Regions from separate parts of the Propionispora hippei DSM 15287 genome, predicted to be linked through region 3. Evidence: riboswitches for the same ligand, from Rfam matches in the RefSeq annotation. Region 3 holds a riboswitch; each other region holds the start of a gene.
What was found. Region 3 has a riboswitch for lysine ahead of F3H20_RS12360 (amino acid permease). Riboswitches for the same ligand answer to the same signal wherever they lie in the genome.
Positions count from the first base shown of each region.

Region 1 (3,281 bases), on a different contig from region 3:
TCAGGCATGCCCTAATAAAAGATAAAAAAGTAGTGCCGAGAATCTCGTTCTCAACACTACTCTCTGTTTTAAAACTCCAGCGTTGCAAAATAATCTTCAATTGTTTCGGCGCGGCGGATCAACTTCACGCTGCGGTCCGGCCGCAGCAGTAACTCAGCGGAGCGAAGCTTTCCATTATAATTGAAACCCATAGCGTGCCCATGGGCACCGGCATCGTGAATCACCACGACATCGCCGATATCAATCATCGGCAGCTTGCGGTTAATGGCAAACTTATCATTATTTTCGCAAAGTGAGCCGGTTACATCGTAGATATACCCTTTCGGCCAGTCTTCCTTACCGACTACCGAAATATGATGATAGGCCCCATAAAGTCCGGGACGCATCAGGTTGGCCATGCAGGCATCAAGTCCGACATAATTTTTGTAGATTTCCTTTTTATGCAAAACGGTGGATACCAGATAACCATAAGGACCGGTAACCATACGGCCGCATTCCATCGCCAGTTTTAAAGGATGCAGTCCGTTAGCCACGATCTTTTCCTCATACGCCTGCTTGATACCCTGGCCCAGACGTTCAAGATCGACTGCTTCCTGCTCCGGCCGGTACGGAATACCGATACCGCCGCCGAAATTGACAAACTCTATGCGGATACCCAATGACCGGTTAACTTCCAATACTAAATCGAACATCATATGAGCGGTTTCAATAAAGAAATTATGATCAAGTTCATTGGAAGCAACCATGGTATGAAGGCCAAAGCGTTTTACCCCTTTTTCCTTCACAATGGCCAGGGCCGACAGTAGTTGCTTTCTGGTCAGTCCGTATTTGGATTCCTCCGGATTGCCGATGATAGCATTGCCGCCTTCCCGGAGCGGGCCCGGATTATAGCGGAAGCAAAGCACCTCCGGGATGCCGGCATGTCTTTCCAGATAATCGATATGACTGATATCGTCCAGATTGATCACGGCACCCATTTCACGGGCTTTCTTAAATTCAATGGCCGGCGTATCATTGGAGGTCAGGATAATCTCCTCGCCCTGCAGCCCGGCTCTTTCTGCCAGCAAAAGTTCCGCCAGCGAACTGCAGTCGGCCCCAACACCTTCTTCCCGCAAAACTTCCATAATGGAAGGATTGGGAGTCGCTTTTACGGCAAAATACTCCTTAAATTCAGGCGCCCAGGCAAAGGCATTCAATAAAGCGCGCACATTGTCCCGGATAGCCTGTTCATCATAAATATGAAAAGGCGTTTTATATTCCTCAATAATCCTGTGAATTTCATCTTTAGAAAATGGTAGTTTCTTTTCCGCCATGTTAAAACCTCCTCAATATAGTTGGACAAGAAGCCGCCATAAAACACAAAAAGCGACTTGCGTACAATCTCACAAATCGCTGAAATGGTAAAGGAAGTTTTACCCACGTGCAAGATAGTAGCGCTCCCCTTGATATCCATCAAGCGACAGTCCGGTATTTCTTAAACACAAGACCAGCGGCAATCCCTGGCAAAGACTGCAGCTTCGGCGGCTATCCCTTTCCCTGGCTTCACAGTTCGCCAGACTCCGTCAGGTACTATTGATAGACCGCACCTCTACCACAAAATAATATAAACTTGTAACTTATCATACAGGATATGCCTATATCCTGTCAATATATATTCTTATCTGATATCAATGATCTGAGCCGCAACCTTACCCTGATCAATCACTAGCAGGGCGCAAGTCGGTACGTTGCCCCGCGGAAAGCCGGCGCTTCCCGGGTTTAAAACCAGCAAGTCGCCTTCCCAGGTAATATCGGGGATATGGCTGTGCCCGTAAATAACAATATCGACCGCAAGATCATTGGCCTTTTCAATCAGCTCCCGGGTGCCGTATTTTACTTCATAACGATGACCGTGAGTCAGCCAAATGCTTTTTCCTTCCACGGTTAAAAATTCATCTAACTTGGCGGTAGCATGATAACCGTCGCAATTTCCCGCCGCCGCCACCACCGGCACCGTTGTTAAGCCTTCAAAAAAGCGGATGTCCTGACTGTTATCGCCGGCATGAAGCCATAAATCCATATCCGGCAACGCTTTTACCGCTTGGTTAACCATAATGCCCCGGCCATGGGTATCGCTGATGACGCCGATCTTTTTCATGACATATATCCCGCCATCTTATCCACCATATGCCGTACAGCCATGCCGCGGTGACTGATTTTATTTTTTTCTTCCAAGGAAATTTCAGCCATGCTTTTGTTTAAAGCCGGGATAAAAAACAAGGGATCATAGCCAAAGCCGCCCGTTCCCCGCGGCGCCTGAAGAAGTACTCCCTCACAATAGCCTTCGGTCGTCAAAAGCGTGCCATCGGTATCCAAAAAAGCCAGTACACAGCAAAACCGCGCCTGACGGTCAGTTATCCGCTGCATAGCGGCCAGCAGCTTTTCGTTATTTTGGGTATCTGAAGCCTGTTCTCCGGCATACCGGGCGGAAAGCACCCCCGGTGCTCCGTTTAAAGCAACCACTGCCAGCCCCGAATCGTCGGCCAGGCAGGCCTTTTTCGTATATTCCTGATAATGCCGCGCTTTTAGCACCGCATTCTCGGCAAACGTGCTGCCTTTTTCCACTGCCTCCGGAATACGGTCAAAGTCGGCCAGGGAAAGTACGGTAACCGGCAAATGAGCCAAGGCTTTCTTAAACTCGGCGACCTTCCCTTTATTATAGCTGGCAATCACTATCTCTTTCACGGTTCACGCCCTACCTTCCAGGCCAGCGGCCCCAGAATGTCCTTTTGGTAATCAATCAATGCATGGATGCCTTTTTCACCGTAATTCAGCATTTCATTCAACTGCTGGCGGCTGAAATCGCTTTTTTCTCCCGTTCCCTGCACCTCGACAAAGGTACCGCTGCCGGTCATTACCAGATTCATATCCACGGCGGCATGAGAATCCTCTTCATAGCAAAGATCCAGGGCTGTTTCGCTGCCAATGACGCCTACGCTGATTGCCGCCAGGAAGTCCCTGACCGGAAAAGCCTTGTCTTGCTTATAGATGGTATTTACCGCATCAACCATGGCGATAAACGCACCGGTAATGGCCGCTGTCCGGGTGCCGCCGTCAGCCTGCAGAACATCGCAGTCCAGCCAAATCGTTCGTTCTCCCAATGCCTTTAAGTCTACCACGCTGCGCATGGCCCGGCCGATTAACCGTTGAATTTCATGGGTACGGCCGGTAATCTTTCCTTTGGCCGCCTCACGGATATTACGGGTCTGCGTGGAACGGGGCAGCAGGGAATACTCCGCCGT
Region 1 is NZ_FQZD01000017.1:32,874-36,154, reverse strand. Features, by position in the region: gene F3H20_RS11230 (diaminopimelate decarboxylase family protein) at 69-1,313, opposite strand; lysine riboswitch at 1,424-1,599, opposite strand; gene F3H20_RS11225 (metallophosphoesterase) at 1,658-2,137, opposite strand; gene F3H20_RS11220 (XTP/dITP diphosphatase) at 2,134-2,724, opposite strand; gene rph (ribonuclease PH) at 2,721-3,281, opposite strand, start outside.
Region 1: another riboswitch for lysine. It lies ahead of F3H20_RS11230 (diaminopimelate decarboxylase family protein); the one in region 3 lies ahead of F3H20_RS12360 (amino acid permease).

Region 2 (3,281 bases), on a different contig from region 3:
GGAGCTGCTGGCGGCTGCTGGCGGCATTTATCTGTCGCTCATTATGTTGCTTTCGTTTTTAAAGATTGATGTTCCGGAAAAGATCCTGTTGCTGGGCGTCGCTATGGACCCGCTGCCTTGTCTGGCCATTGGCCTGGCTATTGTGCAGCCCCTGGTTATGCGCCTTTTTAACAAGAATTAGGAGTGAAGAAAAATATGAGGTTAAGTGAATTATCGGGAAAAGAAGTCATCAATATCGGTGACGGAGCGCGGCTGGGAGTCATTAACGAGTGTGAGCTTACGTTTGATGCCAGAACCGGGGAAATTGACTCCCTGATTCTGCCGGTGAGCCAGAGCTTTTTGCATTTTTTAAGCGATACGAAAGTTTCCGCCATTCCCTGGGACAGTGTTAAAAAAATTGGCGACGATGTCATAATTATTGAGTTGCAGCAGGCAGGAGAAGTGTCGAATTCCCGCATGCTTCGTCGAACCGGCAATACATAGTAAGCGGCAGAATGGACAAACTAACATGGTAGAATTGGACTTTGTCCAATTCATACTTCAATGTTAGGAGGTCTGTTTATGAACAATTCCGGAAACAACCAGTCTTCTACGCAACAAACTGCCAGCAGTGCAGTCGTTAACAGTTACGCCGGCGCTTCCTCAAGCAGCGGCCAGAACGCCGCCGGTGCGCAGGGACAGGCAACAAACGGCATGCAGGCACAAAATGCATCGCAGAGTCAAACAGCTACCTCAAGCAGCGGCCAGAATAGCGGTGCGTCAAACAGCACCCAGTCTTCGCAAGCTGCCGGTAAAGGAACAAAAAGCGTCGTTGGGGTATTTAAGTCACGCAGCAGCGCCGAGCAGGCTGCTCAGCAATTGCGTCAGCAGGGCTTTAGCACCGAAGAGATCAATTTGGTAAGCAAGAAGCGGGAAGGAGAGGGCAAACCCGAATACTATGACGACGATATTACCGACGGCGCTTTAACGGGCGGCACTATTGGCGGTATTGGCGGTTTGCTGCTGGGCGCCGGGGCTATGGCTATTCCGGGGATTGGTCCGGTTATCGCCGCCGGTCCGATTGCGGCAGCTATCAGTGGTGTTGTAGCTGGCGGTATTGCCGGCGGCCTGATTGATTGGGGCATTCCGGCCGAGGCTAGTCATCGGTATGAGGAAAGTGTGGCTCAGGGCAATACGCTGGCCGTTATCCGCGCCGACGCTGCCAAGGTAAATGCCGCCGCTCAGGTATTGCGGCAAAACGGGGCCAGTGAAGTGGAAAGTCACAATACCAAATAGTGATTGTAAAATCTGAAATTGACTAAACGGCTCCAGCGGTTAACTCGCCTTTACTCCCAGGAGTAAAGGCGAGTTAAGCGGCGGTCGGTGTTTTTTTTCGCAAAAAGATTGACACTGATGGAACGCTTAGTATACAATGTACGTAAAATAAATAGACCTCATCCTGCGCGGGGTGGAGTAGAGGTGCGAACAAGATGAGTACTTTCAGCTAGAGTGGTGTCGATGATCTGAAAGGAAAGGGTTGTTTGCCGAAGTATAGCAAGGCGGCCAAGCCTTGTATACTGGTCTTACATCGAATAGGTTTAAGACTGTCACCAAAGTGGTATTTGGTGGAGCGCTATCTCAAATCGACGGCAGGGGATATTCTTTTGTTATATTTCCTGATGTCATGGTTTTGGCTGTCTAATCACAAATAAGACAGCCGGTGAGATAAGCATTCACCGGCTGTCTTTTATTATTTTAGGAGGTGGACTTTTGTGATTAGAGTAATAGTGTGCGGCGCATACGGCAAAATGGGCCGTGAAGTGTTGAAGGCCGTATATAATGACAAGGAATTGGAACTGGTCGGTGCTATGGATGTGAACTCCAGCTTTGCCGATGCCGGCGAACTGATTGGTATAGGCAAGATCGGCGTTACGGTAGGCAAGGATTTACAGACGGTTATCACCGAGACCAAACCGCAGGTTATGGTTGATTTTACTAATCCCGCCGCAGTGATGCCCAACATTCGCACGGCTATTGCCTGTGGTGTAAGTCCTGTTGTGGGTACAACCGGCTTATCAGCGGATGATTTGGCAGAAGTAGGGCGGTTATGCAGCGATAAAAAGGTCAACGCGTTGATTGCGCCTAACTTTGCTATTGGGGCCGTATTAATGATGAAAATGGCGCAGGACGCGGCAAAGTATCTTCCTCATGTGGAAATTATCGAACTGCATCATGACCAGAAGCTGGATGCTCCCTCCGGTACGGCGCTGCGGACGGCACAGTTGATTGCCGAAAAGCGGGGTTTCTTAAAACAGGGCCATCCGAACGAAGAGGAAAAACTGGCCGGTGCCCGAGGCAGCGAACTGGAGGGTATTCGTATCCATAGCGTCAGACTGCCTGGCTATGTCGCCCATCAGGAGGTTATTTTCGGCGGCTTGGGGCAGACTTTGACCATCCGTCATGATTCGATCTCCCGTGAGTCATTCATGCCCGGCGTGGTGCTTGCCTGCAAGCGGGTACTTACTATCACGGGGCTGGTTTGTGGTTTGGAGAACATTTTGGACTAATGCATAATATGGTGAGTATGAACGGTGCTAGGGCGTGCCTTCACACTAACGGAATGATCCATGGCGACTGATTTTTTGCGCCAGACGAGATATACCCTAAAGGGCACGCGAAATTTTGCAGGAATAGCGGCCCCTATTTTCAAAAATTTTAGCGAAGTATGGCACAAAAAGCGCTGTCAGGGAGCGTTTCGGATAGTTTAAAGACACGCCTTACAGGAAAAGGAGCGATTGGGAATGAAAAAATATAATGTTGCAATACTCGGGGCTACTGGCGCAGTAGGCAAGGAGTTTCTGGAACTGATTGAAGAGCGTAATTTTCCGTTTGCCGAATTGAAACTATTGGCTTCCTCCCGTTCGGCAGGTAAAAAAATCGACTTTATGGGAAAAACTTATACTGTAGAAGAAGCCAAACCGGAATCCTTTGAAAATGTACAGATTGCTTTATTTGCCGGCGGCGCGGCGAGTAAGGCTCTGGCTCCCGAGGCTGTAAAGCGCGGCGCCGTCGTCATTGACAATTCCAGCGCCTTTCGCATGGATCCGAAGGTGCCCTTGGTCATTCCCGAGGTAAATCCTGAGGCGATTAAAGAACATCAAGGCATTATCGCCAATCCGAACTGTTCTACTATTATTATGCTGATGGCATTAAAGCCGATTTATGACAAAGCGAAGATTAAACGGATCGTCGTATCGACCTATCAGGCCGTTTCCGGTGCCGGTAAAGAAGCGATTGATGAA
Region 2 is NZ_FQZD01000006.1:203,216-206,496, forward strand. Features, by position in the region: gene F3H20_RS04340 (hypothetical protein) at 1-181, shown strand, start outside; gene F3H20_RS04345 (YlmC/YmxH family sporulation protein) at 196-483, shown strand; gene F3H20_RS04350 (hypothetical protein) at 562-1,275, shown strand; lysine riboswitch at 1,446-1,623, shown strand; gene dapB (4-hydroxy-tetrahydrodipicolinate reductase) at 1,752-2,546, shown strand; gene F3H20_RS04360 (aspartate-semialdehyde dehydrogenase) at 2,781-3,281, shown strand, end outside.
Region 2: another riboswitch for lysine. It lies ahead of dapB (4-hydroxy-tetrahydrodipicolinate reductase); the one in region 3 lies ahead of F3H20_RS12360 (amino acid permease).

Region 3 (3,281 bases):
TGTCCCTTCCGATCATACAAAAAACGAGACCTTTAGTATGACACTAGGCCATACTAAAGGTCTCGCTAATTGACGGTAAGCCAACAAACAGAGCCAGACGGGAAAACCGCCAGTATGTTGACTCTGTTTCCAAGAGCTACTCCCCTTTAGAAACTATCTTATGATTTTAACATTCTACACCATAAACGGCTTCACGTCAACCATTTTACGGTAAAAAAGGACCGTGTTATTCCGCCGCAGGAGCTACGGCAGTCCGCTTTTTCAGGAAAACTTCATGGAACAGATAAATGGCTGCCAGCAAGGGGAAGCCGGTATACAGCACGATACGCTGGGATTCGTCGAAATACAGACTGATGATAACGACCAGGTTCAGCCCAATAGCCAGCATCGGCACCAGCGGATAGCAGGGCGTCCGGAACACCAGATCCTTCACCGAACCGCCTGCCGCCAAAAATTTCTTACGGAAGTTCATCTGGCACCAGCCAATAATAACCCAGATCAGGCAGCCGGTCAGGCCGGTACTGGCCATTAACCATAGATAGACGGTGTCTGCCGCATACTCACTGGTCAGCAGCGACAGGCATGCCAGAATCAGCGTAGCAATAACGCCGTAAAAAGGAACACCATTGCGGTTTAGTTGGCCAAGAAAACGGGGTGCCAGCCCTTCCTGGGCCATTGACCACAATAACCGCGAGCAGGCGTACAGGGCGGAATTACCGGCCGATAATGCCGAAGTAAGCACCACAAAGCTCATAATATCCTGGGCGATGGGAATGCCAATGCGTCCGAACACATGAGCGAAGGGACTTTCCAGCACGCCGGCTTCCTGCCAGGGAATCGTTCCGGCCAGAATAATCATCGCCAAAATGTAGAAAATCATAATCCGGTAAGTAATGCCGCGAATGACACGGGGCACGTTTTTGCCCGGCTCCTTGCATTCGCCTGCCGCAATGCCTACCAGTTCTGCTCCCTGAAAGGAGTAGGAAACGGCAATCATCGTCAGAAACACCGCCGAAAACCCATTGGGGAAAATACCGCCGCCGGTATGGAAATTGCTAAGTCCAATAGCTCCCTCATGTCCGGTAAAACCAAACATCAGGCCGGCTCCGGCAATAATGAACGACACAATGGCGGCAACCTTAATGCCGGCAAACCAGAATTCAGCCTCGCCGTAGGCCTTGACGGAAATAACATTCAACAGAGCCAGTCCCAATGCAAAAATACCGCTCCAAATCCAGGTGTCAACCTGGGGAAACCAGTTATGCATGATAATTCCGGCCGCCGTAAAATCGGCAGCAATGCAGACCGCCCAGTTAATCCAGTACAGCCAGCCGGTGGTAAAGCCTGCGCCAGGAGAAATAAACTGGGACGCATAGCTTTGAAACGAGCCGGAAACCGGCATAGCCACCGAAAGCTCCGCCAGACAGAGCAGCACCATATACATAACAAAGCCGCCGAACAAATATCCGATGATGGCACCCGCCGGGCCGGCCTGACTGATCGTCTGCCCCGAACCTAAAAACAAGCCGGTACCGATCGTTCCGCCAATGGAAATCATCATTAAGTGGCGCGATTTCATCTCCCGCTTTAGTTCCGGTTTGGCCGGGCAAAGCTCTTTCAAAATATCTTCCTGCTTATACATATAATACCTCCTAGTCTTAATAACCTGCAGCCTAACCCGCCATAACCGCTTTCCTTTCGCTCACAAAAAAAAACGGTCGTGAGCCATCTCACAACCGTACGATTACCGCATAAACCATGACAGTAAAACTTTCTGTGAGATAGCGCTTCATCCAATGGTGGGAAACCCGGATGACAGTGTTGTACTTATTCAATACAACCCCAGCAGCCGCCCTGGCCAGGGCACGGCCGCTTCGGCGGGTATTCCTCCGCTGCAGTTTTATCGCCAGCCAGCTCACTGCAGTTTCATAATCCCCGCGCCTCTATCTGATCACCGTATTAAACTAATTTTTATTATACTTGATCCCCTGTGTTTTAGGAAGAGACTTTTACGTTTCTGTGCTAAAAATAAAAACAAATTTCGAATTTTTTACAATAAATTGCTATTGTTAATAGTTTCGTACAGGCTCACTTTGCCGTTTGGCCTTTACCTGATAACCGATGTACAGACAAAGCAGCCAGGCCGGTGCGATATAAAGCGAGTACCTCATATCGGGAATTAAGGCCATAATGACTAAAATGGAGGCCAGAAAAGCCAGGCTGATATAGGACGAAAAGGGATACCAGGGCAGCTTGTAGGTCAGCACCGCTTTTTCGGCCTCTTTCTTCTGCCGGAATTTAAGCTGAACTAACAAAATCATAGCCCAGTTAATGATAATGGCGATAGTCGCCACTGCCATTAAATACAAAAACACCCGGTCCGGATCGATATAGCTGAGTAAAACGGCAAACAGCGTAACGCCTGACGATACCAAAATGGCAGCTACCGGAACACCGGAGGTGTTCAATTTGGCAAACAGCCGCGGGGCATTGCCCTGCAGGGCCAGACCATACAACATCCGGCCGTTGCTGTACAGCGCACTGTTATAGGTGGACAAGGCTGCCGTAAGCACAACCGCGTTCAACAAATGGGCTGCAGCCGGAATACCCACATGGGTAAAGATTTGCACGAAGGGGCTGCCCTGAGTCCCCATCTCATTCCAGGGGAAAATAGCCAAAATAACGGTCAGCGCTCCGACGTAGAATAGTAAAATCCGCCAAACCACCTGATTGATTGCCTGCGGGATGGACTTTCTCGGGTTTTCCGCTTCGCCGGCGGTAATACCGATCAGTTCCACGCCGCCAAAAGAAAACATGGCCATGACTAACGATAAAATAACGCCGTAAACACCGTTAGGCAAAAAGCCGCCATGCTGCCAGAGATTGCCCAGGCCAATCGGCACGCCGCCGTGACCGAAGCCGAAAACAATAATAGCTACACCAAACACAATCATGCCGACAATAGCCAGCACCTTGATAATGGCAAACCAGAACTCGAACTCGCCGAAGGCTTTCACATGAATAAGATTGATGGCGGTAATTGCCACCAGGCAAACCAGCGCCGATACCCAGATGGGGATATCCGGCAGCCAGTAATTCACATAAGTGCCGACAACGGCAAGCTCCGCCATACTGACTACAATATAGTTGAACCAGTAATTCCAGCCACCGATAAAGCCGGGCAGTTCACCCCAGTATTGGTAGGCATACTGGCTGAAGGAACCCGATACCGGCTGCTCCACCGACATCTCACCCAAGGCCCGCATGATAAAGAAAATAAT
Region 3 is NZ_FQZD01000021.1:32,164-35,444, reverse strand. Features, by position in the region: gene F3H20_RS12360 (amino acid permease) at 227-1,642, opposite strand; lysine riboswitch at 1,775-1,954, opposite strand; gene F3H20_RS12355 (amino acid permease) at 2,070-3,281, opposite strand, start outside.